DNA from 2 places in the Dyella sp. GSA-30 genome. Region 2 is predicted to be linked to the other one. Evidence: predicted binding sites of a transcription regulator. Region 2 holds the regulator's gene; the other holds the start of a gene.
The links. The regulator sigma-54, encoded in region 2, starts transcription at its own class of promoters, with help from an activator protein. The targets are predictions, from matches to a motif close to TGGCACGNGCNTTGC.
Positions count from the first base shown of each region.

Region 1: pgaA (poly-beta-1,6 N-acetyl-D-glucosamine export porin PgaA) is a predicted target of sigma-54. The motif match lies at 1,557-1,571, and genes of this name have one in related genera.

Region 1 covers NZ_AP027042.1:1,041,751-1,045,117, forward strand. The annotation lists gene QMG46_RS04645 (nicotinate phosphoribosyltransferase) at 1-1,394, shown strand, start outside; gene pgaA (poly-beta-1,6 N-acetyl-D-glucosamine export porin PgaA) at 1,637-3,367, shown strand, end outside.
Region 2 covers NZ_AP027042.1:5,180,148-5,183,514, reverse strand. The annotation lists gene hprK (HPr(Ser) kinase/phosphatase) at 1-268, opposite strand, end outside; gene raiA (ribosome hibernation-promoting factor, HPF/YfiA family) at 528-851, opposite strand; gene QMG46_RS22405 (RNA polymerase factor sigma-54) at 999-2,474, opposite strand; gene lptB (LPS export ABC transporter ATP-binding protein) at 2,644-3,363, opposite strand; gene lptA (lipopolysaccharide transport periplasmic protein LptA) at 3,367-3,367, opposite strand, start outside.

The DNA of each region.
Region 1 (3,367 bases), 1.4 Mb from region 2:
ACAGCTACAAGGCCAGCCACTGGCTGCAATACCCGCCTGGCACCGAGAAGACCTTCTTCTATGTCGAATCGCGCGGCGGCCAGTACGACAGCACGGTATTCTTCGGTTTGCAGGCGATCCTCAAGGAATACCTGAGCCGCACGGTGACTCACGACGATGTGGACGAAGCCTGCGATTTCTCCGCCGCCCATGGCGAGCCATTCAACGAAGCCGGCTGGCGCCGTATTGTCGATGTCCATGGCGGCAAGCTGCCCCTGCGTATTCGCGCGGTGCCCGAAGGCAGTGTGGTGCCGACGCATCAGGCGCTGGTGACGATCGAGTCGACCGACAACGAGGCGTTCTGGCTGCCTAGCTACCTGGAAACGCTACTGCTGCGCTTGTGGTACCCGGTAACCGTGGCAACCGTGAGCTGGCAGGTGAAGCAGATCATCAAGGGTTTCCTTGACCGGACCAGCGATGAGCCGGAAGCACAGTTGCCCTTCAAACTGCACGATTTCGGTGCGCGCGGTGTCTCCAGCCTGGAGTCGGCCGCGCTCGGTGGCATGGCACACCTGGTGAACTTTAAGGGCACGGATACCGTGTCTGGCGTGCTGGCTGCGCGACGCTACTATCACGAGGACATGGCCGGCTATTCGATTCCTGCAGCCGAACACAGCACGATCACCAGTTGGGGACGCGAGAACGAGGTCGAGGCGTATCGCAACATGCTTGCGCAGTTCGCCAAGCCAGGCAGCCTGGTCGCGGTGGTGTCAGACAGCTACGACATCTATCGCGCCATCAGCGAACACTGGGGTAAGACCTTGCGCGACGAGGTGATCGCCTCGGGCACCACGCTGGTCGTGCGCCCGGACTCGGGCGAGCCGGTCGAGGTGGTGCACAAGTGCATGACCCTGCTGGACGAAGCCTTCGGCAGTACGGTCAACGCCAGGGGCTACAAACTTCTCAAGCATGTGCGTCTGATCCAGGGTGACGGCGTCAATCCGACCAGTATTCGGGCGATCCTCGAGCGCATCACGGAGGCCGGCTACGCTGCCGACAACATTGCCTTCGGCATGGGCGGTGCGCTGCTGCAGCATATGAATCGCGACACCCAGAAATTCGCGCTGAAGTGTTCGGCCGCCCGCATCGACGGTCAGTGGGTCGACGTGTTCAAGGCGCCGGTCACCGATAGCGGCAAGACATCGCAGCGCGGCCGCCTCACCTTGCTGCGTCACCGCGAACACGGCACATACAAGACCGTGGCCGTACCCACGAATATCGATGACATCGATGAGCTGCCCTTACCGGCGGGTTGGGAACACGCCCTGGAAACCGTCTGGGAAAACGGCGAGCTGGTGCGCGATTGGCATTTCTCGGAAGTACGTACACGCAGCCAGCTGAGCAACCTGTCCTAATGGCTGTATTCGTGAACCTCTTCACATGTGAAGGCGAGCTCGTCCACATTTCGCGCACATCCGAACCCCCACGCTGACGTGCATATAGGCGCCTTTACATGGGGCGGCATCCAGTTTGCGCCGCCCACGTCTGCTCCGCCCATGCGTGAAGGGGTTTCCCATTGGCATAAAGCTTGCGTTCTGCCTGTTCCACACACATCACCTCCCGCGGTCTTTAGGCGGGACAGCGATCTGGAAGGGGCATGCAGACGGTTAACTGGAAACGCGCGCGGATAGCACTGGCCATCGTGCTGACGCTATACGGCATAAGTGACGCAGTTGGGGCCCAGGCGGGTGCCGACCGCGACAGTCTGCTTGCGCGTGCGCGCGCCGAACGCGATGCCGGTCATCGGCTGGAGGCTCTGTCGATTTGCCAGGACGTCCTGGCTCGCTGGCCGAACGACCGCGACGCGCGCGAGCTGAATGTGCGGCTGTTGTCGGATATCGGTGCGTCCATGCGCGCCCGCGAACTGGCGGTCCAGCTTGACCCGCCTCTGACTCCCCGCGACAGGGCCGACCTTCAGGCCGATGCCGCTTCGCGTGAAATCCGCTGGGCGAACGGTGAGCCGGCCGATCCGGGCCAACCCTATGCCGAAGCCGACCAGGCAGTGACCGAGGTGCGCCAGCTGGCTGACGATCCGGCGCAACCGGAAGAGGTGCGCCATCGTGCGCGCCTGGACTTGCTGGTCGCACTCGATCAAGCCGGTCGGCCGGATGAAGCCCTGGCCGTCTATGCACCCATGAAGCAGGCCAATCTGGCGCTGCCCGCCTATGTCGAGCGCGCCGTCGCCGACGCCATGTTGCAGAAACATCGTCCGCGCGAAGCCGCCGCCCTCTATGAGGACAGCATTCGCCAGGATCCGGGCCCGTACGACAGTGGCGAAACCGACCCGCGCATCGGCCTGATGTACGCCTATCTGGATGAAGGCGAAACCAGCAAAGCGTATGCTGTTATCGACAAACTGGCTGCGGACGAGCCGCAATGGCTACACGTTGCCGGCATCCGCGCGGGGATCCAGAACCCGCGCAAGGTCGATGCCGATCTGAACGCCGCGACCTTGCGCGAGTACGTCGGCATACCCGGTGAAGCCTACGATCGACTGAGTGCGCTCAGTGCCGAGGCGCCAGCCAATGCGCAACTACGCCGCGAGTTGGGTCTGGCCGAGCTGGCGCGTGGCTGGCCGCGTCGGGCCGAACAAACCCTGGCGATCGCCGGCACGCTGGACGAACGCGATGTCGGTGCGGACCTGGGCGAAGCCGAGGCGCATCGTGCCTTGAACGAATACGGCGATGTCGACGCGGATATCGCCCAGGCCCAGGCGCAGGCCGGCCGCAGCGGCCGCGTCATCAATGCGGCCGAGGCATGGGAGCGCCAGCGCGGCTGGCAGTTCGATATTTCGCACGACCAGGGCCGCGGCAGCTCGCCGGATTTTGGCGACCACGATCAGGAAACTCTGGCCACGCTGGCCAGCCCGTTGATCGACGATCACTGGCGGGTACTCGCCTTGGCGCGCATCGATTCGGCGGCGTTGCCCGAAGGCGATGTGCGCCGCGATCGGCTCGGCATCGGCCTGCGTGGTTACGCACGTGGGCTGGAGGTCTATGTACAGGCGCTGCCCTCAGTCGACAACTATGTCGGTCGCACCGCACTGGAAGCCGGCGCCAATTGGGCGATCAGCGATCATTGGTCGGTCGCCGCCGACTGGAGCAGCGCCGGTGCCGATGTGCCGCTGCGTGCGCAGTACTACGGCATCACCGGCAAGACGCTCAATACCTCGTTGCAATGGCGACGCGATGAACTGACCTCGGCCAAGCTCACGCTGTATCGCGGCCGCTTCACCGACGACAACTTGCGCAAGGGTTGGGACTTCACCTTTCTGCAGCGTCTGTACACCGCGCCTAACCTTACGTTCGACGGTGGTGTGGAAGTCGGC
Region 2 (3,367 bases):
CCACTTCACGCAGATCGGACGGGATCGCCTGATCCTTGGTCACGATAATCGCTACCGGCTGGTAAGCGGCGATCTTGTTGATCACTTCCCAGCGCTGGCGCGAATCCAGCCCATCGAGGAAGTTGAGCTCTTCCGTGCCGATGATCTGGATCTTGTTGGGGTAAATGACGTTCAGGTAACCGATCAGCGACGGGCGTCGGCTGATCGTGACGCCATGTTCGAGCACGCGCGCTTCCCCACGCATGCCCGACACCCAGCGCAAGGCCATGCGTTCGTGTACGCCATCGTAGAGTTGTCGAGCGGTGAGGCGGTCCAAGCGGAGTCCCTTTGGCCGCGCGAGCGGCACCTGGCGATATTGTGCCAGTTTGGATCCATTTGTGCCCTGCAGCACAAGGACGCGCCCCGAAAGATACCGGGGCGCAAGGCATGGGCTGGGAGAGGACCGGGTTTTGCTCCCTCTCCCCTGGCTTTGCCGGGGGGAGAGGGGCGGGGTGAGGGGGCTCTTGGCCTAGCCGGCCCCCAGAAGATCAACCGTACTGCCGCTCAGCGCGCACTTCACGCTGGTGCTTGTCGCAGATCTTGTCGCGGTGTTTGCGCAATTGCGCGGTGAGCTTGTCGAACAGGACATCGATGGAGGCATACATGTCTGATTCGACGGCCTCGGCGTGGAGCACGCTGCCATTGACCGATAGATTGCCTTCGGCTTTCTGCTGCAGCTTGCTGACCGAGAGAACGATATTGAGGCTCAATATCTTTTCGTCGAGGCGGGTAAGGCGGTCGAGCTTGGCGGTAGCGTGCTCGCGCAGGGCCGGGGTGACTTCGATCTGCTGACCGCTGAGTTGGAATTGCATGTTGCGCCTCCTCATGATGCTGGCCGCGTTTCGCGGCTTGGGTTGGATGCATCCTCGGGTGTCGAGGAAACACCATCAGTCATAAGCTGGGAACATTCCTGGCGCGATCAAGTTCCCGCAAGCGCGAATTTATTTCTCACGTACCGATCAATTGGCGCGTTGGCGCTCGCTCGAACTTGGTATGCGCATGGCCTCCCGATATTTGGCAACCGTGCGACGCGCCACTTGAATGCCCTTGCGGCGCAATTCTTCGGCGATCGCCTGGTCCGATAAAGGTTTGCGTGTGTCTTCCGCGTCGACGAGTTTGCGCAGCATCGCCTGAATGGCCGTGGCCGATGCGCTGCCGCCGTCTTCGGTGGAAACACCACTGGAAAAAAAGTGCTTGAGTTCGAACGTTCCGCGCGGCGTATGAATGTATTTGCGCGTGGTCACGCGGGAAATCGTCGATTCGTGCATGCCGACTTCTTCGGCGACTTCGCGCAGCACCAGGGGGTGCATCGCTTCGGGGCCGTAGTCGAGAAAGGCGCTCTGCCGCCGCACGATGGCTTCGGCGACCTTGAGCAAGGTTTCCGCGCGCGACTCCAGGCTCTTGATCAGCCAGCGCGCTTCTTGCAGTTGCCCGCGCATCCAGCTGGCGTCTTCGCCGCGGGCCTGCGCGATCATGTTGCAATAGTGCTGGTTGAGGCCCAGGCGCGGCTGGCAATCGGGATTGAGGCTTACGCGCCAGCGGCCGCCGTCCTTGCGTGCGTACACGTCGGGCGCAACGTATTCCACCGGTGTCGGGTCCATCGACGCGCCAGGGCGCGGATCCAGGCTGCGGATCAGCATGGACGCGGCGGAAACCTCTTCCGGCTCGGCGCGCAGACGGCGCGCCAGCTTGCTGACGTCGTTGCGAGCGAGCAATTCGAGTTCGTTGTCGACGATACGCAGCGCCAGTTCGATATGCGGCGTGTCGGGGTCGAACTGTTCCAGCTGCACCCGCAGGCAATCGCGCAAGTCCAGGCTCGCCACGCCGGTCGGATCAAAACGCTGCAGCAGGCGGCGCACGCCGTCGACTTCGTCGAGGCTCGCCTTCAAATCGGCTGGAATGGCGGCAGCGACGGCTTCCAGGCCTTCGCTGAGGTAACCGTCGGCGTTGACCGCATCGATCAGCACCGTTGCGATGGTGCGTTGACGCGGCGTCATGTGCGTCAGATTCAGCTGCCACATCAGGTGTTCGTGCAACGTTTCCGGCGCGGCGTTTTGCGGCTCGAAGCCGTCTTCGTCGCCATTGCCGTTGCTACGGCTGGAACTGGCGCTGCCGCTGCTGGAAAAGTCGATCGGTTGATCGCCGGGGCCGTCGCTCCAGTCTGGCGCTTCGGCGTCGTCGCCCGGGCCGCTATCGTCGCTGCTCTTGGTGCTGGACGGCACCGGTACTTCGACCGCGCTTTCGAAGCTGCCGTCTTCGGCGTTTTCGTTGTCGGTGGATTCTTCGGAGAACTCGAGCAGCGGATTGCTCTCGGCAATCTGGCGCAGCTCGGCCTCCAGCTCCAACTGCGACAGCTGCAGCAGGCGGATAGCCTGTTGAAGTTGAGGCGTGAGCGTAAGTTGCTGATTGAGGCGAAACTGCAGTCCGGTTTTCATGCCAGCCGGGAAAAGATGAACTGGGGTCATCCTAACCCCTATAAACGGGTGCGACCATAGCCCTAGTCGCCAGGGGAGGCTAGAGCGTACAGTCGAATGTGATTTGGATCAGGGTTACGTTAAAACGTCGTGTCATGACGAGCACCTGCAAAACGGGCAGGTATTCGGATTACAACCGGAATTCGCGGCCCAGATAGACTTCACGTACCTTCTCGTCGGCCAGGATGTGTGCCGGTGTGCCACGCGATAGCACTTCGCCATCGTTGAGAATGTAGGCTCGGTCACAGATCCCGAGTGTTTCGCGAACGTTATGATCGGTGATGAGCACGCCGATGCCGCGCTCTTTCAGATGACGGACGATGCGCTGGATTTCGCCTACCGAAATCGGATCGACGCCGGCGAACGGTTCGTCGAGCAGCATGTAACGCGGCTGCGCGGCCAATGCGCGGGCGATTTCCACGCGTCGGCGTTCGCCGCCCGACAGGCTGATGCCTTTCTGTTCGGCGATGTGCGCGATCTTCAGCTCATCGAGCAGGCTTTCCAGCTCGGTATTGCGCTGGCGCTGATCCAGACCTTCGCGCAATTCCAGTACCGCCATGATGTTGTCTGACACCGTCAGGCGCCGGAACACCGAGGCTTCCTGCGGCAGATAGCCGATACCCAGCTTGGCGCGGGCATGCATCGGCAGGCCGGTGATGTCCTGTTTGTCGAGCTTGATCAAGCCCGCATCGGCCTCGATCAGGCCGACGATCATGTAGAAGCAGGTGGTTTTGCCAGCGCCGTTCGGGCCGAGCAGACCGACGACCTCGCCTTCGCGAATCGAGAAGGCAAAGTCGCGCACGACCTGACGGGTACGGAAACTCTTTTGCAGACCTTCAGCAGAAAGCATGGAT